DNA from 4 places in the Rahnella sp. AN3-3W3 genome. Region 2 is predicted to be linked to each of the others. Evidence: predicted binding sites of a transcription regulator. Region 2 holds the regulator's gene; each other region holds the start of a gene.

Region 1 (5,302 bases), on a different contig from region 2:
CACGATCACTTTACCGGCGCGCAGCACGAACCCTTTCAGACGCTGCCAGGTTTGCAGCAGCAGACTTTTCAGGTGCGGAACGTGATACACCGGCAGTTCCATCACAAACGGTGAGGCTTCACCGCGCATAATCGTGTATTTCAGCAGCAGGCCGGTCAGGATAGCGACCACAATACCGAGCAGATACAACGAGAACACGATGGATGCACCGCTTTGCCCGAAGAATGCCGCAGAAAACACCGCGAAAATTGCCAGACGTGCGCCGCAGGACATAAACGGCGCCATCATCACGGTGATCAGGCGTTCACGCGGGGCATCCAGCGTACGGGCACCCATAATGGACGGCACGTTACAGCCAAAGCCAACAATCAGCGGCACAAATGATTTACCCGGCAGCCCCAGTGATTGCATCAGCCTGTCCATCACGAACGCGGCGCGGGCCATATAACCGGAATCTTCAAGGAAGGAAAGGAACAGATACATCATGCCGATTTGCGGCACCAGCGGCAGAACCGTATTGATACCGCCGCCCACGCCCTGTGCCAGGAAAATGGTCAGCCACTGCGGGAAGTGCAGGGTGAAGCCTACCCATTGCATACCCTGAATGAAAATTGCTGCCGAGCCGATATCGAAAATCGGTTGCAGCGCGCCGCCGATGTTAATCGCCAGCACGAACATCAGATACATCACCAGCAGGAAGATCGGCACGCCGAGGAAACGGTTGAGGATCACGCGGTCCAGCACCTGCGTCAGCTTGTTGGGCGCGGTGAGGTGCGAGTTACTGACGTCCGCGCAAAGTGACGCAATGCTCTGATAGCGCGCATCCGCAATCAGCAGCGCCGGATCTTCCAGCTTTTGCTCTACCAGACGGGCTTTCACCTGCGGCAGTAAAGCCTGCGCGTTACCTGCGTGCGTCTGGCTGTAAATATCCCCTTCGAGGATTTGCAGCGCCAGCCAGCGACGCTGTTGCAGCGTCATATCTTGCGGCATTTCAGAGGCCAGCACTTCCACTTCCTGTTGCAGCACCGGATGGTATTTCACACGTTCCAGCGCGGCCACTTGTGGCAATTCATCGATGGCCGCTTTCAGTTCTTTGATCCCGCTGGCACGGGTAGAAATCAGGGCAACAACAGGGCAGCCCAGGCGTGCAGACAGCGCCGGGATATCAATATTGATGTTCTGAATTTTGGCGATGTCGAGCATGTTCAGCGCGACAATGCAGGGCACGCCGAGCTCAAGCAGTTGCAGTGTCAGGTATAAGTTGCGCTCAAGGTTTGAGGCATCCACGACGTTAATCATCAGATCTGCGTCGCCGCTCAGAATGTAATGACAGGCAATTTGCTCATCGAGCGAGGTTTGCTCGGAGATGGTGGTCAGTGAATAGGTGCCGGGCAAATCGACCAGCGTAATCTGGTGATCTGCGGTAGCGAACTGGCCTTCTTTACGTTCGACGGTGACGCCAGCCCAGTTACCAACGCGTTGTCGCGAACCTGTTAACTGGTTGAAGAGGGTCGTTTTACCTGAGTTGGGATTACCAATCAGGCCAATAGTCAGTGCTTTCATACGTTCAGATCTACGTGTGAGAAAGGAAAAAACGCGGAAGACTCAACAGAGCCGCGCTAAACAATCTTTCAGAAACCAACTTTCAGAAATCCATCAGAAAGATCAGGCCAGAAGCTCAAGCTTGAGCAGGTCGAGGTCTTTTTTGCGCACGACCAGACTGGTGCGGCGGGTTTCTATCTGCACCGGATCGCCCATCGGTGCCACGCGGATGATGTTGAAGAATGATCCCGGAAGCATGCCGAGAGACAGCAGTTTCTGGCGATAGGCCGGGCTGATTTCATGAGAAAAGCCGGTGATTTTATAAGCACATTTTGATTGAAGTTGCATAGTTCCTCGCGAAGCGTTCAGGCATTTTGGGGGCAGCGTCACAAAGGTGACGCCGCGCTTCCGTGCCCGGTGATTTCACTGCTCGTGAAATATTGCTCAGAAATTGTCCCTGGTGCGAAATTGCCAGCCTGAGGCCGACGGCGTATTGAATACGCAAAGAAGTACAAACGAGAATAGTTATCATAATTAGTACGCGTGTGGAGACAAAATAAAAGAGGGGGGCCTCTTCACGGGAATCTCCACCGCGTCGCTATCCTAAGCCTGCAACAGTGAGGATTTATTGATTTACCTCAGTGATTGATTCAATAGGAGAGACTTTAAAAAGTGTCGAAAAAAGACACATAAAAAAAGCCGCTGAATATCAGCGGCTTCCGTTTTGCAGGAAAAGCGAGAATTTAACGTTTTTTGCCGAGAGCGGCAGCCAGAGCATCGGCCATCGCATTATTGCCCGCCGGTGCGGCATTGCGGCCCGCAGGTTTGTTTGGCGTATGGCGTTTCTGATTGTCACGCGAATCTGACGCTGGCGCGGAAGAACGGCGTGCCGGTGTTTCGCCCGGTTGCTCATCCAGACGCATAGTCAGCGCGATACGTTTACGTTGCAGATCGACTTCCATCACTTTGACTTTGACGATATCGCCGGCTTTCACCACGGTATGCGGATCTTCAACGAATTTATTCGCCAGTGATGAGATGTGAACCAGACCATCCTGATGTACGCCGATATCCACGAATGCCCCGAAGTTGGTGACGTTGGTGACAGAACCTTCAAGGATCATGCCCGGCATCAGGTCGTTCATGGTTTCCACGCCGTCAGCAAAAGTCGCGGTTTTAAACTCAGGACGTGGATCGTGCCCCGGCTTTTCCAGCTCCTTGATGATGTCAGTAACAGTCGGTACGCCAAACTGTTCGTCAGTGAATTCACTGGCTTTCAGGCCGCGCAGCACATTCGAATCGCCCATCAGTTCTTTCAGCGCCAGTTGCGTCGCCGCCAGAATGCGTTCGACCACCGGATAGGTTTCCGGGTGAACCGTTGAGGCATCAAGCGGGTTGTCGCCGTGATTGATACGCAGGAAGCCCGCGCATTGCTCGAAGGCTTTTGGCCCCAGACGGCTGACTTTCAGCAGCTGTTCGCGGTTACGGAACTGACCGTTTTCGTCCCGCCAGTTAACGATATTCTGCGCCATCATGCGGGTCAGACCGGCCACGCGGGTCAGCAGCGGAACGGACGCGGTATTCAGATCCACACCCACGGCGTTCACGCAGTCTTCGACGACGGTATCGAGTTTTTTCGCCAGCTGAGACTGGCTGACGTCATGCTGATACTGGCCGACTCCGATGGATTTCGGGTCGATTTTCACCAGTTCTGCCAGCGGATCTTGCAGACGACGCGCAATGGAAACGGCACCACGAATCGAAACATCAAGATCCGGGAATTCCAGCGCCGCCAGTTCTGAAGCGGAATACACCGACGCACCGGCTTCACTGACGATCACTTTCTGCGCTTTGACCGCCGGGAACTGTTTTTGCAGCTCGAGGAAGAAACGCTCGGTTTCGCGGGAAGCGGTACCGTTACCGATAGCGACCAGTTCGACATTATGTTTGATGCACAGCGCGGCAACCTGTTGTGCGGCTTTTGCAGCCTGGCCGGTGTGGGGATAAACGGTATCGATATCCACCAGTTTGCCGGTGTTATCCACAACGGCGACTTTAACACCGGTACGTAAACCCGGATCCAGACCCATGGTTGCGCGCATACCCGCTGGCGCAGCCATCAGTAAATCATGCATGTTGCGGGCGAAAACGTTAATCGCTTCATCTTCAGCGCGTTCGCGCACGGTGCCCATCAGCTCGGTTTCAAGGTGCAGCAGCACTTTGATGCGCCATGTCCAGTTGACCACGGCACGGCGCCAGACGTCGGCTGGCGCGTTGTTCAGGCGCAGACCCAGATGGTCGATGATAATTTGTTCGGCATAACTTTCTTTCGGCGGCTCGTCATGCTGCGGATCGGCATTCAGCGCCAGCTGCAGGATACCTTCGTTGCGGCCACGGAACATCGCCAGCGCACGGTGAGAAGGCACCTGAGAAATCGGTTCATGGTGATCGAAGTAGTCGCGGAATTTCGCGCCTTCCTGCTCTTTACCCTCGACCATGCGGGAAGTCAGATGGGCGTTTTTCCACAGGTAATCACGGACTTTCGCCAGCAGCGACGCGTCTTCAGCGAAACGCTCCATCAGAATGTAGCGTGCCCCATCCAGCGCTGCTTTGGTGTCGGCGACGCCTTTATCCGCATCAATAAACTTCGCGGCGGCGGTTTCAGGTTCGTTTTGCGGATCGTTCCACAACAACTCTGCCAGCGGTTCCAGCCCCGCTTCGATAGCGATTTGCCCGCGCGTGCGGCGCTTCGGTTTGAACGGCAGATACAGATCTTCCAGCTCGGTTTTGCTCAGCGTGGTTTTAATAGATTTCGCTAAATCGTCGCTCAGTTTGCCCTGTTCTTCGATGGACTTGAGGATAGTCTGACGGCGGTCTTCCAGCTCACGCAAATAACCCAGACGGGTGTCCAACTGACGCAGTTGGGTATCATCCAACCCACCGGTGACTTCCTTACGATACCGCGCAATAAACGGCACGGTATTACCTTCATCCAGCAGACGCACCACGGAAGCAACCTGCTCCGGGCGAACCTGCAATTCACTTGCGATAATGCGGCTCAGTTGATCATTCATAGGTCTGGTATCAGTTTTATTCGTTAAAAAAGCAGGGCACAGTTATACGGTTTGAAGACCAAAAATGCCAGTCATCAGGCCGACCGCCTGCGCGTTTTGAGAGTTAGCTGATCATTTCCTGTAGTCAATCTCATTGACGTACCAGGTCGCGTCGCCGGCTGGCGTGGTCACCACCAGACTGTCGCCGACTTCTTTTTTCAGCAGGGCGCGTGCCATCGGAGAATCGATAGAAATGTAGTCTTTACGGCCAAAAATTTCGTCATAGCCGACAATGCGAAAACGCTTGATGTCGCCGTCGTCGTTTTCGACTTCCACCCAGGCGCCGAAGAACACTTTGCCGTCCTGCTGCGGCGAATAATCGACGATGCGCAGCTGCTCCAGACATTTGGTCAGATAGCGGATACGGCGGTCGATTTCGCGCAGCCGTTTCTTGTTGTACTGATAATCGGCATTCTCGCTGCGATCGCCCAGGCTCGCGGCCCAGGTCACTTTTTTGGTCACTTCCGGGCGCTCTTCACGCCACAGGAAATCCAGCTCAGTTTTGAGCTTGTCGTAGCCTTCACGGGTAATCAGTTTCGTTTTCATATTACCTGTCACTTTCTCACTGTTTTCCTGCACAGAAATCTGCCGCCATTGTTTCACACAATCGCTTTCCTGACAGCGCACAAATTGACCGAAAAGTCTGA
Region 2 (5,302 bases):
TCTTTCCTATAGCCTTTTGTTACACTTTTTCATCTTTATGTGCACTTTGTCATACTTCAGCGATCAATGAGTAATTACTCATTGATAATTCGCGTCGCGAAAAATACTCTTGAACGTGATTTAACCGGTTACGCCTTTGGCGGCCGCTTTTAATACCCGTTTGGGTTTTGTTGGTATTTTTTAGTCAAAGATGAGGAATTTCTATGCACAAGCACCTTAACAGGGGCAGGGGATCGGCTTACCTGAAACCTGCACTATATTCTCTTGCCGGCACCTTATTGGGTGGCGGAATGATGTTTTCTGAAGATGCCAAAGCGGCAGGTTTTATTGATGATTCGACGCTGACCGGCGGTGTGTATTACTGGCAGCGTGAGCGTGACCGCAAGGATATGGATCCGGCGAGCGACAACTACAAAGACTACACAACCAACCTTTCGCATTCTACCGCAAACCTGAATCTCGATTTTTCTTCCGGCTATGCCTGGGACATGTTTGGTATTGATATCGCAGCCTTTACGGCGATTGAAATGGCCGAAAGCAGCGAAAGCGGACATCCCAACGAAATCGCTTTCTCCAACAGCAACCGTGCCTACGACGAAGATTACTCCGGCGATAAAAGTGGGGTCAGCCTGTACAAAGCCGCCGGTAAATTTAAATATGGCGGATTCTGGGGACATGCCGGCTACATCCAGCCAACGGGCCAGACACTGATTGCGCCGCACTGGAGCTTCATGCCGGGAACTTACCGCGGTGCGGAAGCGGGCTACAAGCATGACTTCGGTGATCCGGGAGAGTTGAGTTTCTCCTACATGTGGGCGGACGAATATAAATCTCCGTGGCATCTGGAAATGGATGATTTCCGCCAGAACGATAAGAAAACGGGCGTTTCGTACATCCACTCTCTTGGAGCGAAATACGACTTCAAAAATGACTTCGTGCTGGAAGGCGCTTTTGGTCAGGCTAAAAGTTACGTCGATCAGTATTTTGCCAAAGCGTCTTACAAAATCGATCTGATGGGCAATCCGCTGACCACCAGCTACCAGTTCTACGGTGCGGAAGATCGCATCAGCAATAAGAACGATCCGAACAGCTTGTATGACGGGATGGCCTGGTTGCAGGCGCTGACTTTCGGTTACACCACCGGTCAGTTTAACTGGCGGCTGGAAGGTACGATGGTCAAAGCGGAAGGTAATCAGGGCTACTTCCTGCAACGTATGACCCCGACGTATTCCTCCTCCAACGGTCGTCTTGACGTGTGGTGGGATAACCGTTCGGACTTCAACGCCAACGGCGAGAAAGCGGTGTACGCCGGCGTACTTTACGATCTGGCGAAATGGGATCTGCCGGGCTTTGCCGTCGGGGGTTCTTACGTTTACGCGTGGGACGCCAAACCGAGTACCAACGCCGCTTATGACCAGAGCCAGCGTCTGAAAGAGAGCGCCTGGAGCCTGGATGCGCTTTACACCATTCAGGAAGGCCGCGCGAAGGGGACACTGTTCAAACTGCATTACACCCAGTACGACAACCACTCGGATATTCCGAGCTGGGGCGGGGGTTACGGCAACATATTCCAGGATGAAAAAGACGTGAAATTCATCGTTATTGCTCCATTCACTATTTTCTGAGGTCGTTATGTCGATGAATAAATTACTGATGATGGCAGTATCTGTTGTTCTGTTGGCAGGCTGTGCGCCAACGGCCGATCAGGCTCAGATTTCGCAAACGCGTGAAGACTACCGCGCGTGTATTAATTCTTCAGAAGGTAATCCGGACAAACTGGCGTCCTGTCAGGTGTTGCTGAACAAGCTGAAACAGGAAAAAGAACACCAGAAATTTGCGGAACAGGAAACAGTACGCGTGCTGGATTACCAGCGCTGTCTGACGGCGCGCAAAACCGGTGATGGTCAGGCATATGCGGCGGATTGCGGTAAAATCTGGCAGGAAATCACATCCAATAACGCGCCTGCAATGGCGAACTAATAGCAGATTTTTGTAAAAGCCTTAGCTGGCAAAATCATCATTATCAAAAGCGAAACCCCGGCTTGCCGGGGTTTTTTACGTCGGTAAGCGGCGTCTGTGTTCGGGGTGAAACGCAGACATAAAAAAACCGCTTTCCAGCGGTTAGTTTATTTAGAGTATTTGCGACAATCGAAGCTGTGCAAATTAATGCGCAGGTTTGTCATTGTGCAAAGATTCGTCTTCACGGCAGTCGCCTGCTTCACAGTGACCGTACAGGTACAGACTGTGGTTGGTCAGTTTAATGCCATGTTTTTTAGCAATCTCACGCTGACGACCTTCAATATATTCGTCACGGAATTCAATCACACGACCGCAATCCAGGCAGATCAGGTGATCGTGGTGATGTTGCTGAGTCAGTTCGAATACGGACTTGCCGCCTTCGAAGTTATGACGGGTGACGATACCAGCATCATCAAACTGGTTCAGAACACGGTAAACCGTGGCCAGACCAATTTCTTCGCCCATATCAATCAGTTGCTTGTACAGATCTTCCGCACTAACGTGATGACCTTCCGGCGCTTGCAGCACTTCCAGGATTTTGAGGCGCGGAAGCGTGACTTTTAAGCCGGCTTTCTTCAGTGCGGTGTTGTTGTCAGTCATGCGGATTCAGTCCTGTTACTATGTGCTAATCAAGTTGAGGCATGCAGCCTGTGGCATCGGCGGCACAAAATTGTTCGTTTACTGTTCTTCGTTTAAGGGAAGTGTGCCCATTCTCGTAAACGACAGCCTGTTAATAAAGATCACAAATTGCCTGTCACATTAATAATGCAACGACTTGATCGATAGAAAAAACAGATGAACTCAGTGTACCTTGATACGACCGAAAGTTACAATTTTGTAGCGGTTAAATTGTTAATTTCAGTAATAGTTTGGCCCTTCAATTGTAGAATAAATCCTCAGGGCCAACAGGGTTTTAGCCGATAATTTCTGAAAGGCTGAGTTCTTCTGTGATCTGTTTCACCCACGCATCAACACGTTCAGCGGTCAGTTCCGGCTGACGGTCTTCGTCAATTGCCAGTCCGATGAAGTGCTTATCATCTGCCAGGCCTTTGGATGCTTCAAAGTGGTAACCTTCAGTTGGCCAGTGTCCGACAATCACTGCGCCGCGTGGCTCAATGATATCGCGCACGGTACCCAGTGCATCGCAGAAATACTCGGCATAGTCTTCCTGATCGCCGCAGCCAAACAGGGCAACCAGCTTACCTTCGAAATCTATCTCTTCGAGCGACGGGAAAAAGTCATCCCAGTCACACTGCGCTTCACCGTAATACCAGGTTGGAATTCCGATCAGCAAAATATCGAATTTTTCCAGATCCTCTTTGCTGCTCTTCGCAATGTCATGCACCTCAGCCACATCTTTACCCAATTGTTTCTGGATCATTTTAGCGATGTTTTCGGTGTTACCTGTATCGGATCCAAAGAAGATACCTACAACGGCCATAAGATTATCTAACCTCTTGTTCTAAATGAAGTGCCCTGCATTGCAGGCAATAATAGCGAAGATGATACCAAACTCGCGAGGCGGAGAATATGCTTCTGCTCGCCTTCTTAACTGGGGAATAAGTTTATCGGGCAATATTTTAAAGTGTTATCGCCATCGTGTGCTTATCAACCACAGGGTTCCTGAGGTCATAAGCAAAGTGAAGAAATAAACCGGCTCCTTCCTTAAGTTTATGCATGTCCCGCCGATAGATGATGCGAGAGCAATCTCAACATAATAAAGAAATCGATGCCCGGAGAGGTGTTCAAACATGTCCGGGGGCGTAGGCCTGCTGGTTACCTGTTTTGATTCTCCGCATCCCCGTCAATCCTCAGACCAGAAACAGTCCTGTTTCGAGAGAGGCATATCGTGCAGTTTTTAAAAAATATTACCATCAGGGCCGCTTTATTAACCATTCTTGGCATCTTCTGCGTGATGTGGGCCGGTGTTTCCCTTTATACCGTCACATCACTTGGCACATTAACGCAAAATACCAGGAACAGTACCGAACTGGTCAACAACATGACGCTGATCAGCAAAGGCAACGATCAGTATTTCCGTACCGTGACGCGTCTGAGTCGTGCGGTTGCACAGCTTCAGACTGACCCGTCAAAAGGCCCTGAAATTTTTGACAGCGCCAAACAATCTCTTGATGAACTGACTCAGGCGCTGGCTGATTTTAAATCAGTACCCCATCCGGGCCTGGAAGAATCATCCATTCAGGAACTGCAGACCAGCTGGGAAAACCTGCTGACACAGGGCGTTACGCCGTTATTCAATGCTGCCAGCAGTAAGAATATCGACACCTATAACCAGTTAGCCAACACCACGGTTCCGGCGCTGAGCCGCACTTTTGGTTCATCAATGGAAAAAGTCAGCAGCCAGATTGCAGTTGATTTTCAGGCCGCACAAAATGAATCCAATCATCTGACCTACATGAGCAAAGTGATCCAGCTGAGCGCATTTGGTATTGGTTTGATCCTGTTGCTGCTGACCGATCGTTATCTGGTGATGGCGCTGGTGAAACCGCTGGATAAAATCCGCGATCAGTTCGCGGTGATCGCCAGCGGTGATCTGACGCAGTATATGGAAGAGTTCGGTAAAAACTGCGCCGGTAAACTGATCCCGCTGCTGAATGTGATGCAGGCGAGTCTGGTGAATACGGTGCAGACGATCCGTGACTGTACTAACCATATCTATCAGGGAGCATCGGAAATTTCAGCGGGCAATAATGACTTGTCTTCGCGTACCGAAGAACAGGCTTCTGCTCTGGAAGAAACCGCAGCCAGCATGGAAGAACTGACAGCGACGGTGAAACACAATGCCGATAACGCACATCACGCCAGCCAGCTGGTGATTGAAGCCTCCGGCACGGCGCAGAAGGGAGGCAATATTGTGGCGGACGTGGTGAGTACCATGAAAGACATTTCCGGCAGCTCAAAGAAAATTGCTGAAATTACGTCGGTCATCAACAGCATTGCTTTCCAGACCAACATTCTGGCGCTGAACGCCGCGGTTGAAGCCGCACGTGCGGGCGAACAGGGGCGTGGATTTGCGGTGGTCGCCAGCGAAGTGCGCAATCTGGCACAGCGCAGCGCCCAGGCGGCGAAAGAAATCGAATCCCTGATCAGTGAATCGGTTTCCCGCGTCGACAGCGGTTCAAAACTGGTTGAAAACGCCGGTCTGACGATGAATGAAGTGGTGCGCTCAATTACGCATGTCACCGATATCATGGCGGAAATCGCTTCGGCATCTGATGAGCAAAGCAAAGGCATCGGTCAGGTGGCGGTGGCGATCACTCAG
Region 3 (5,302 bases), on a different contig from region 2:
TCGACAAGCTGGTAGAAATCGTCAAAGAAGTGATTGGCGATAAAGGCGGCGTGCGTATGACCGGTGGCGGTTTCGGCGGCTGTATCGTAGCGCTGGTTCCGGAAGACATGGTGGAAAAAGTCCGTCATGCCGTAGAACAGCAATATCACGCCCACAGCGGCCTGAAAGAAACCTTCTACGTTTGCACCGCATCACAGGGAGCAGGCATATGTTAAAACCTGAAAACACACAGCTGGCGCCCGACGGCCAGCCGTTTGAACAGGTGACGCTACAGAATGCGGCGGGTGCCACCGCCACGTTTATGGACTGGGGCGCGACCTGGTTATCTTTCACGCTGCCGCTGGCCGACGGCACCTCTCGTGAGCTGTTGCTCGGCTGCGAGTCGCCGCCGGAGTACATGAATCAGAGCGCGTATCTGGGTGCCACCGTGGGGCGTTACGCCAACCGTATCGCACGTTCGCAGTTTGAAGTTGACGGCAAACCGCATCTGGTAGTCGCCAATCAGGGCGTTCATCAGTTGCACGGCGGGCCGGAAGGCTTCCATGCGCGTCGCTGGAAGATCCTCGGGAAAACCGCGCAAAAACTGACGTTCGAATTGTTCTCAGCCGATGGCGATCAGGGTTACCCGGGCAATATGACCGCCAAAGTGCATTATCAGCTGACTGACGATAACCGTCTGGAAATTCGTTATGAAGCGACTGTCGATAAGCTGTGCCCGGTCAATCTGACCAATCACGCCTATTTCAATCTCGACGGCGAAGGCACTGACGCGCGCCAGCATAAGCTGCAACTGTTTGCTGACCGCTTCCTGCCGGTCGACAGTGACGGCATTCCTTGCGCCGATCCGACGCCAGTTGAACATACCGGCATGGATTTCAACGCCGCAAAAACGCTGGCGAAAGATTTCCTCAAGGATCGCGATCAGCAACGGGTGAAAGGTTATGACCACGCGTATCTGCTCAACCGCTCATGCAATGCTGCTACAAATCCGGCAGCACATTTGTGGTCTGCGGATGGCAAAGTGAAAATGACCATGTTTACCTCGGCGCCAGCGGTTCAGCTTTATAGCGGCAATTTCCTCGGCGGAACACCGAACCGCAGCGGCGGCGAATATGCCAGCTATAACGGTGTGGCGCTGGAAAGTGAATTCCTGCCAGACAGCCCGAACCACGCAACCTGGCCACAGCCAAGCTGCTGGATCAAACCGGGGCAGGCATATAAATCTGCCACCACGTATCAGTTCTTCGCGCTATAACGTCCATCATCTTTAACGTTTATCAGACAGGGTCGCCCGGCCCTGTCTTCATTTATTCCGACTTCTGCAAATTTGTGACTCACGGCGCATCTGTATCAGCACTTTTTCAGCTAAAGGCATTTCCCGCATCTACTCTTAGAGAGTGTCCTGCATAAAAGGACGTTTAATAAGGAGTTCGATATGCGTTTACCCGTTGTGTTATCCCTGCTGGCAACGCTTTGCGCGGCTGGCTCCGCTCTGGCGGCTGACCCTGTGAAAGTGCCTTCTCCTGCTCAGACTGAGCAACGCCAAAAGATGACCGACTGTAATCAGCAGGCCACTACCCAGTCCCTGAAAGGTGATGACCGTAAAAAATTCATGAGTCAGTGCCTCAAGGCGGAAACCAAACCGGCGACGGCAGGCATGACGCCTCAGCAGGAAAAAATGAAAACCTGTAACGCTGACGCAGCGAAAAAAGAGCTTAAAGGCGATGCACGTAAAACCTTCATGAGTACCTGCCTGAAAAAAGCCAGCTAACTGCTGTCCTTTTGCAAAAAACGCGCTGTCCGGGAAACCGTTCGCGCGTTTTGTTTTACATCGCCGCAGCAAATTCGTTATGTTTAATACAAACGGTGTCCCGCAAAGGCTTCCTGAGGAAGTTTCAGATTGCTGTCCGGGAGGCCAAGCCCCTATAATGATAACCGTTATCATTGAAAATTCAGTTAACTGAGGAGTTTAGCTATGGCTGTAACCAAGCTGGTGCTGGTAAGACACGGTGAAAGTGAGTGGAACAAAGAAAACCGTTTTACCGGTTGGCATGATGTTGAACTGTCCGATAAGGGTCGCACTGAAGCAAAAGCTGCTGGTCAGTTGCTCAAAGACGAAGGCTTCCAATTCGACTTCGCTTATACCTCTGTGCTGAAACGTGCCATCCATACTCTGTGGAGCGTTTTGGACGAACTGAACCAGCCATGGCTGCCGGTTGAGAAATCCTGGAAACTGAACGAACGTCATTACGGCGCGTTGCAGGGTCTGGATAAAGCAGAAACCGCTCAGAAATACGGTGACGAGCAAGTTAAACAATGGCGTCGTGGCTTCGCGGTAACTCCGCCAGAACTGGATCGCGCTGATGAGCGTTTCCCTGGCCATGACCCGCGCTATGCAAAACTGACTGCGGCTGAACTGCCAACGACTGAAAGCCTGGCACTGACCATCGAACGTGTTATCCCTTACTGGACTGACGTGATCAAACCACGTATCGCCAGCGGCGAGCGCGTGATCATCGCTGCGCACGGTAACTCCCTGCGTGCACTGGTCAAATATCTCGATGACCTGAGCGAAGACGAAATTCTGGAACTGAACATCCCTACCGGTGTTCCATTAGTTTACGAATTCGACGAAAACTACAAACCAATCAAACGTTACTATCTGGGTAATGCCGACGAAATCGCAGCGAAAGCAGCGGCCGTGGCAAACCAGGGTAAAGCGAAGTAATTTCGCGTTTTCTGTGTTAAACAGAGCGATTGGAACAGGCACGCGCAAGCGTGCCTTTTTTGTTTTCTAAATCTGACACTCCCCTGCCCTTCTCCAGACTTTCCGGAAAATCCTCCCTTTTTGAAATTCGTGATCCAGCGCTGGATTTTTAAATAACAGTTTTGCTACATTTTTATCTTTCGAATGAAAGCAAAGCAACATTCGTACGAAATAATTATTTCACCAGTCTGCAGGAGGTTTTATGGATAACAGATTTACGTCAACGACATTACCTGTTGATTATAAAAAGAATATTATTGAGATGAAAAAACAACTACGCGCACAGATTGGCGATGTTGAAGGACTCTTCCGGCAGGTCTGCGAAAAAATTGAAACGGAGATAGCCGCAGCAAGGGCGGAGGAAGCGGCTAACGGCACTGCATGGCCGCAAATAAGCTGGTCAGAACTGGCAGAAGGCCGGGTATCCGATGCGCAGATTGCGCAGGTGAAACGTCGTGGATGTCTGGTGGTACGTCAGACATTTGAACGTGATGACGCGCTTGCAATGGATAAATCCATGCTGCATTACCTTGACGAAAACAATTTCGATGAGGTTTATCGCGGACCGGGTGATAATTTCTTTGGTTCACTGGACGCTTCCCGCCCTGAGATTTATCCCATCTACTGGTCTGCCGCACAGATGGAAGCCAGACAGAGTGAGGAAATCGGCACGGTTCAGTCATTTTTAAACCGTCTCTGGAAGTTCGGCGACCATCAGGGCGCATGGTTTAATCCCGACGTAAATATTATCTATCCGGACAGGATCCGCAGGCGTCTTCCGGGCACCACTTCTAAGGGGCTGGGCGCACATACCGATTCCGGCGCGTTAGAACGCTGGCTGTTACCGGCGTATCAGAAAGTCTTCCGCAAGATTTTCACCAACCGTTTTGAAGAATACGATCCATGGGATGCGGCTTTCAGACCCGACATCAATGAATACGATGTTGATAACACGACTAAATGCTCAGCTTTCCGGACATTCCAGGGCTGGACTGCGCTGTCTGATATGCAAACCGGACAGGGCTTGCTGCACGCCGTTCCAGTGCCTGAGGCGATGGCGTATGTGCTGCTGCGTCCGCTGCTTGATGATGTGCCGGAAGATGAACTCTGTGGCGTTGCGCCTGGCCGTGTTTTACCTGTTTCCGAAAAATGGCATCCGCATCTGATTAAAGGCCTGTGCAGTATTCCGGAACTTCAGGCGGGCGACTCGGTATGGTGGCATTGTGACGTCATTCATTCCGTCGCGCCGGTTGAAGATCAGCAAGGATGGGGAAATGTGATGTACATTCCGGCCGCACCACTGTGCGAAAAGAATGTCGCTTATGCCCGTAAGGTACACGAAGCGCTGAAGACAGGCGCTTCACCAGAGGATTTTCCCCGCGAAAACTATGAAGCGAACTGGACAGGACGATTCCTTGAACGTGATCTCAACGCTAACGGACGGCTGGGTGTCGGGATGAAGAAGTAACTGTTCGCGCTATTTTGTGGTAATACGTTTAATTAAAACGAACAGCCGCAAGGAGAAACCGATGCCCGTCAGACTCGCCTGCCCCGATGACGCAGAAATACTCTGGGAAATCAGAAATCAGGCTATCCGCCACGGATGTAAAAATACCTATGGCACCGACATTGTGATGGCCTGGACGCCGGATCAGATGCCGCCCGGTTACCGTAAAGCCATTGCTGAGAATCCTTTTTATGTGGCTGAAGCGCACGGTCTGGGTACACCTGCGGCAACGGGTTATCTCGACCTGAAAAATGGCAGCGTTGAGGCGATATTCACCTTGCCGGAATTCGAAGGAAAAGGACTCGCTACGCAAATTCTCAATACACTAAAAGCTGAAGCAAAATCTCGGGGGTTTAAAGAGATCATCCTGTCATCCACGCCCAATGCTTTTGAGTTTTATAAGAGGAACGGATTCAGCTTGGTAAAAGAGGGTCTGTACCGGTCAGAAATGGCGAATGCCGATTTGCGTTGCATGGAGATGCGCTGCGCACTTTGACGTATTCAGCTAATAAAAAGCCCCGCAAAAGCGGGGCTCAGAAAGATGTGCTGGCGTTAAAGAATTATCCGCGACGCGCTTTAACGGCGTTCGCGAGATTACGCAGCAGCACTTCTGTGTCTTCCCAGCCGATGCAGGCATCGGTCACGCTCTGACCGTAAACCAGCGGCTCGCCGCTGTCGAGGCTCTGGTTCCCTTCCACCAGATGGCTCTCAACCATTACGCCCATAACTGCCTGTTCACCGCCAGCAATCTGCCCGCAGACGTCTTCGCAAACTTCCATCTGCTTTTTGAATTGCTTACTGCTGTTCGCATGGCTGAAGTCGATCATGATACGTGCTGGCAGACCGCCTTTTTTCAGGCCGTCTTTCACTTCGAGCACGTCCTGAGCGCTGTAGTTTGGCTTTTTGCCGCCGCGCAGAATGATATGGCAGTCGTTGTTACCGCTGGTATTCACGATGGCGGAGTGACCCCATTTGGTGACAGACAGGAAGCAATGTGGCGCGCCTGCGGCGTTAATGGCGTCGATAGC
Region 4 (5,302 bases), on a different contig from region 2:
TATATGCTAAATATCGCCATAATAATTACACTTTAGCATGCAGGAGATGTGATGCTCAGCGCGATTTCCGGGTCTTTTACAACCCTTCCAGTGCCTGTTGCAGGTCCGCAATCAGGTCTTCGGTGTCTTCAATACCGATACTGATGCGCACCAGTCCGTCGGTAATACCGCTCTGACGGCGGATTTCCGGCGCGACGGCGCTGTGCGTGGTAGACGCCGGATGGCAGGCCAGCGAATCGGTGTCTCCCAGAGAAACCGCCTGCGTGATGATGCTCAGCTTATCGAGGAAAGTTCGTGCCGCGTTCAGCCCGCCTTTCAGCTCAATGGCCATAATCCCGCCAAACAGTTTCATTTGTTTCGACGCCGTAGCGTGTCCCGGATGCTGTTTCAGTCCCGGATAAAACACGGTGTCTACTGCACTGTGCCCGTCAAGGAATTCCGCGACTGCCTGCGCGCTCAGAGAACTGGCCTCGACGCGCAGCGGCAAGGTTTTCAGTCCGCGGATCAGCAAACTGGCTTCGAACGGACTCAGATTTCCGCCGAACTGTTTCAGGCCGAGGGTACGGATTGGCGTGATCAACGCCGCAGGACCGGCCACCACACCGCCGGTCGCATCGCCATGACCGCCGATGTATTTGGTCGCGGAATGCAGAACGATATCAATGCCCAGTTCCAGCGGGCGCGTCAGGTACGGCGTGGCAAAGGTATTATCTGCCACACTGACTGCACCGGCGGCTTTGGCAAGGCGGGCAATTTCTGCCAGATCGGCGATATCCAGCCCCGGGTTAGCCGGTGTTTCCACCAGCACCACTTTGGTATTTTTGGTGAATGCCGCTTCCAGTTCGTTCACATTCGTGACGTGAACCGGTTTGATGCCATAACGCGGCAACAGGTTGCGCACCACACCTTCGGTGCCGCCGTACAGCGTGCCGATATGAATGATTTCATCGCCGGGAACCAGCAGGGCAAACAATGTGGCGCTGATCGCCGCCATACCACTTGCGCAGGCCACGGCGGTTTCTGCGCCTTCGAGTGCCGCCAGTTTCTGTTCGAAAACGGCCACCGTCGGATTGGCGAAACGGCTGTAAATATAGCCGGGCTCTTCACCGCTGAAACGACGTGCGCCGCTGTCAAAGTCCGGGTACGAAAATGCCGATGCGGCGGTGATGGGTGTCGCAATCGCGCCGGTCAGGGCATCAGGCTGCTGTCCGCCATGAACGGCGAGCGTACGCATCCCTAAAGAACGTGAAGTGTTCAGATGTTTCATCTTGGAATCCTGTCGATAGTAGGCAGAAATTATATCAACACTGGAGAAAGGTAGCTTTTTCAGCTTAAGAACATTTTCGGCGCAAACTCATTAGCCTGGTTATAAAGACCTGGGTTAAAACGACCCGGTTTATAAAGAGCCAGTTAATAAAGACTATAGCCTGCGCCGGAGGCAAATAAAGGTGGGATCAGGCTTCGATATCTTGCGGGAAGGTTTTTGACCAGGCTTCGAAACCGCCGTCAACGCTGTACACCGACTCGAAACCCTGAGAAATCAGGAATTGCGCGGCGCCACGGCTGCTGATGCCGTGATAGCACATCACCAGTACCGGCGTTTTGGCATCGGCCTGCTGAATAAAGGCGGGCAGGCTGTCATTGCTCAGGTGATAAGCGCCCGGGGCATGTGCTGCGCCGAAGCTTTGCGGGTCGCGGATATCGACCATCACGGCGTCGCCTGAAGTCAGGCGGGTATGCGCTTGTTCAACGCTGATTGCTTCAAATTGTTCCATTCTGGTCGTGCCTCATAAAAGGTTATGCCGCTATTCTACCCAATAATTGCGCGACTAAGACCAGACGAAAAGCAGGGTTAAGCATTAAACGAGCATCACCTGCACACCTTTCTGGCGTAATTGTTCGATGATTTCACTGTTGGCTTCTTTGCCGGTGATGAGCACATCGATTTGCTCGGTGCGGCTGAACAGCATACCTGCACGTTGGCCGATTTTGCTGCTGTCGACCAGTGCCGCCAGTTTTCCGACATAATTCAGCATCTTCTGCTCGGCCATCGCCGTCAGCATGTCGGTTTTATACAGGCCGTCAGTGGTCAGTCCTGCGCCGCTGGTGAACATCCAGTGCCCGGCATACAGGCTGGCGTCGCCGTCCTGTGGCGCTAAGGTAATTGACTGACTTTTATTGTACTGACCGCCCATGATCACCACGCTGTCGTGTTCCTGCTCGATCAGATAATTGGCCAGCGGCAGATAATTGGTGATGACCTGAATATCTTTTCCGCACATTTCGCGCCCCAGTAAAAACGCCGTCGACCCGCAGTTAATCACCACACTTTCACCCGGCTGGCACAGTCCGGCAGCCGCTTTGGCGATGCGCATTTTCTCATTGAGATTGTGCGTCTGATGGATGTTCAGCGGCGTCCAGTTCTGACGCGGCTGATTCACGGCTTCCGCACCGTTACGCACTTTACGCAGTTTGCCCAGTTCGTTGAGCTTGGTGATGTCACGACGCGCCGTAGCGGGTGAAATATCAAACTGATCAATCACATCAGCGACGGAAATCTGCCCCTGACGTTGCAGCAGATCGAGAATAGCATTGTGGCGTTGTGGCTCAGTCATGGTGGCTCCGGGCAAAATCGTTAAATGATTATTCCATGATTATAAACGAGCAGTAATGCGAAATGCATTGTTTATGAAGGCGCAAATTAATCGACCTCAATCAATACCCTAAATAATTCGAGTTGCAGCAAGGCGACAATCTCAGGAAGCCCCGGGAGCTTAGTTAACTAAGTGACCGGGGGGAGTGAGCGCAGTCAACGCATCTGCAACTTGAAGTATGACGGGTATTTATAAGAAGGATTTAAACGGCAGGTCGGTTTCTGTCGTAAAGCAGTCGTCAAAGCCACGCGGATAATGATATTCGAAATTATCCTTATCATCCGGATAGGTGAATTTGCCGCCAACCTGCCAGATAAACGGTTTGAAGCCGTATTTCAGGCGATCTTTTTTCATCTCCCACAGCACCCGGATTTCCTGCGGATCGGCCTGGAAATTCGACCAGATATCGTGATGGAACGGAATAACGACTTTGGTGTTCAGTGATTCCGCCATGCGCAGCATATCCACGCTGGTCATTTTGTCGGTCACGCCGCGCGGGTTCTCGCCATAAGAGCCGAGCGCCACGTCAATCTGATACTCGTTGCCGTGTTTGGCGTAATAGTTGGAATAGTGTGAATCGCCGCTGTGATACAGGTTTCCGCCCGGCGTTTTGAACAGATAATTCACCGCACGCTGATCCATCATATCCGGCAATACGCCGGCGGCTTTCTGATCCGCGGGCAGGGTAATCAGCACCGTGCGGTCGAAGGAATCCAGTGCGTGAATTTCCACGTCTTTGATCCGTACCACTTTGCCCGGTGTCATCACGATACAGCGGCTGGCAGGCACGCCCCAGCTCATCCACAAATCCACGCAGGTTTGCGGGCCGATGAACGGGACTTCAGAAGAACAGTTTTGCATTACAGCGGCGGCCACGTTCACATCGATATGATCGTTATGATCGTGAGTGGACAACACCGCGTCGATCTCCCTGATCGCAAAGGGATCGAGAACGAACGGCGTGGTGCGCAGATTCGGCTGGAGCTTCTTCACACCGGCCATGCGCTGCATCTGGTGGCCGGTTTTCATCAGCGGACTGCTGTGATTCTGCTTGCCCACGCCGCACCATAAATCGACGCAGATATTGGCGCCGCCCTCAGACTTCAGCCAGATCCCCGTACAGCCCAGCCACCACATGGCGAAGGTGCCCGGCGCGACTTTTTCCTGCTCGATTTCTTCGTTTAACCAGGTGCCCCATTCCGGAAAAGTGCTGAGGATCCAGGACTCGCGGCTGATCGTTTCTACTTTGCTCATGGTATTCCCTCATCTGAGTTGGCTTTGAAATAGAGTCACAATAAATCATTTAATGATTATATGTGATTTGTTTGTGAGAAAGTTATCATCGAAAACTCATCATGACAATGGTTTTCAGGATGTGTTTCTCAGCGGGAATAGCGACGGGATTGGATGAAGATGTAAGGATTTAGCGAGATATCCGTTATTTTCAAAATGATTATAGTATTGAAATAAATAGTAAATATAAGAATTTTCATTGCGGTGGCAATGACACGTCATGACGATATCTTGCGAGACTGCTCACAAATAATCATTATGAATCTTTATCTGATTCGATGTGAGCATTAGAGTGCATCTGTCCCTCACTGTTTAGCGCGGAGTTTGCTATACAAACGTGCTGAAGAGATCAAACAAGGTCAGACGGAGAGTCTTATGGAATTCCTCTACACCATCTTCACCGTATTTTTTAATCAGGTTATGACCAACGCGCCGTTGCTGTTGGGGCTTGTGACCATGCTCGGTTACATCCTGCTCAGGAAGAGCGCGACGGTGATCATCAAGGGCACCATCAAAACCATTATCGGCTTTATGTTACTGCAGGCAGGATCCGGCATTCTGACCGGTACCTTTAAACCGGTGGTGGCAAAACTTTCAGAAGTGTATGGCATTAACGGCGCAATATCAGACACCTATGCGTCGATGATGGCCACGGTTGAGCGCATGGGCGAGGCCTACAGCTGGGTCGGATATGCGGTGCTGATCGCGCTGGCGCTGAATATTCTGATGGTGGTGTTCCGCCGCATTACCGGCATTCGCACCATCATGCTGACCGGCCACATTATGTTTCAGCAGGCGGGGCTGATTGCGGTGTTCTTCTTCATCATGGGATACCCGATGTGGACGACCATCTGGTCAACCGCAATTCTGGTGTCGCTGTACTGGGGCATCACCTCGAACATGATGTACAAACCGACGCAGGCCGTGACCGAAAACAGCGGCTTCTCGATTGGTCATCAGCAGCAATTTGCCTCGTGGATTGCCTGTAAGGTCGCGCCCTATCTCGGTAAAAAAGAAGACAGCGTTGAAAACCTTAAATTGCCGGGCTGGCTGAATATCTTCCACGACAATATCGTCTCTACGGCCATCGTGATGACCGTATTCTTCGGCATTATTCTGTGCTCCTTTGGCCTCGATACCCTGCAACAGATGGCCGGAAAAACTCACTGGACGATTTACATCCTGCAAACCGGTCTGATGTTTGCGGTGGCGATTTTCATCATCATTCAGGGCGTGCGCATGTTCGTCGCTGAGTTGACGGAAGCCTTTAACGGCATCTCCCAGCGCTTAATTCCCGGTGCCGTTCTGGCCATCGACTGCGCGGCTATCTACAGCTTTGCGCCGAACGCCGTGGT

The links. Region 2 encodes Fur, which represses iron uptake genes when iron is present. Its sites were predicted from a motif close to ATAATAATGAGAACNACTATCAA; they were not measured.
Region 1: a site for Fur is predicted at 2,058-2,080, ahead of feoA (ferrous iron transporter A). Genes of this name have one in related genera too.
Region 3: a site for Fur is predicted at 1,923-1,945, ahead of gpmA (2,3-diphosphoglycerate-dependent phosphoglycerate mutase). Genes of this name have one in related genera too.
Region 4: a site for Fur is predicted at 4,125-4,147, ahead of ulaG (L-ascorbate 6-phosphate lactonase). Genes of this name have one in related genera too.

The regions. Positions count from the first base shown of each region.
Region 1 is NZ_JYDG01000040.1:79,898-85,199, reverse strand. Features, by position in the region: gene feoB (Fe(2+) transporter permease subunit FeoB) at 1-1,563, opposite strand, end outside; gene feoA (ferrous iron transporter A) at 1,666-1,890, opposite strand; gene UC15_RS11985 (Tex family protein) at 2,286-4,616, opposite strand; gene greB (transcription elongation factor GreB) at 4,728-5,201, opposite strand.
Region 2 is NZ_JYDG01000013.1:240,515-245,816, forward strand. Features, by position in the region: gene UC15_RS06445 (OprD family outer membrane porin) at 204-1,625, shown strand; gene chiQ (ChiQ/YbfN family lipoprotein) at 1,639-1,980, shown strand; gene fur (ferric iron uptake transcriptional regulator) at 2,164-2,619, opposite strand; gene fldA (flavodoxin FldA) at 2,933-3,460, opposite strand; gene UC15_RS06465 (methyl-accepting chemotaxis protein) at 3,869-5,302, shown strand, end outside.
Region 3 is NZ_JYDG01000134.1:10,797-16,098, forward strand. Features, by position in the region: gene galK (galactokinase) at 1-215, shown strand, start outside; gene galM (galactose-1-epimerase) at 209-1,255, shown strand; gene UC15_RS25035 (PsiF family protein) at 1,436-1,771, shown strand; gene gpmA (2,3-diphosphoglycerate-dependent phosphoglycerate mutase) at 1,976-2,728, shown strand; gene UC15_RS25045 (DUF1479 domain-containing protein) at 2,970-4,235, shown strand; gene UC15_RS25050 (GNAT family N-acetyltransferase) at 4,297-4,770, shown strand; gene aroG (3-deoxy-7-phosphoheptulonate synthase AroG) at 4,835-5,302, opposite strand, start outside.
Region 4 is NZ_JYDG01000137.1:3,517-8,818, reverse strand. Features, by position in the region: gene UC15_RS25170 (PLP-dependent aspartate aminotransferase family protein) at 77-1,267, opposite strand; gene glpE (thiosulfate sulfurtransferase GlpE) at 1,455-1,775, opposite strand; gene ulaR (HTH-type transcriptional regulator UlaR) at 1,860-2,615, opposite strand; gene ulaG (L-ascorbate 6-phosphate lactonase) at 2,844-3,908, opposite strand; gene ulaA (PTS ascorbate transporter subunit IIC) at 4,323-5,302, shown strand, end outside.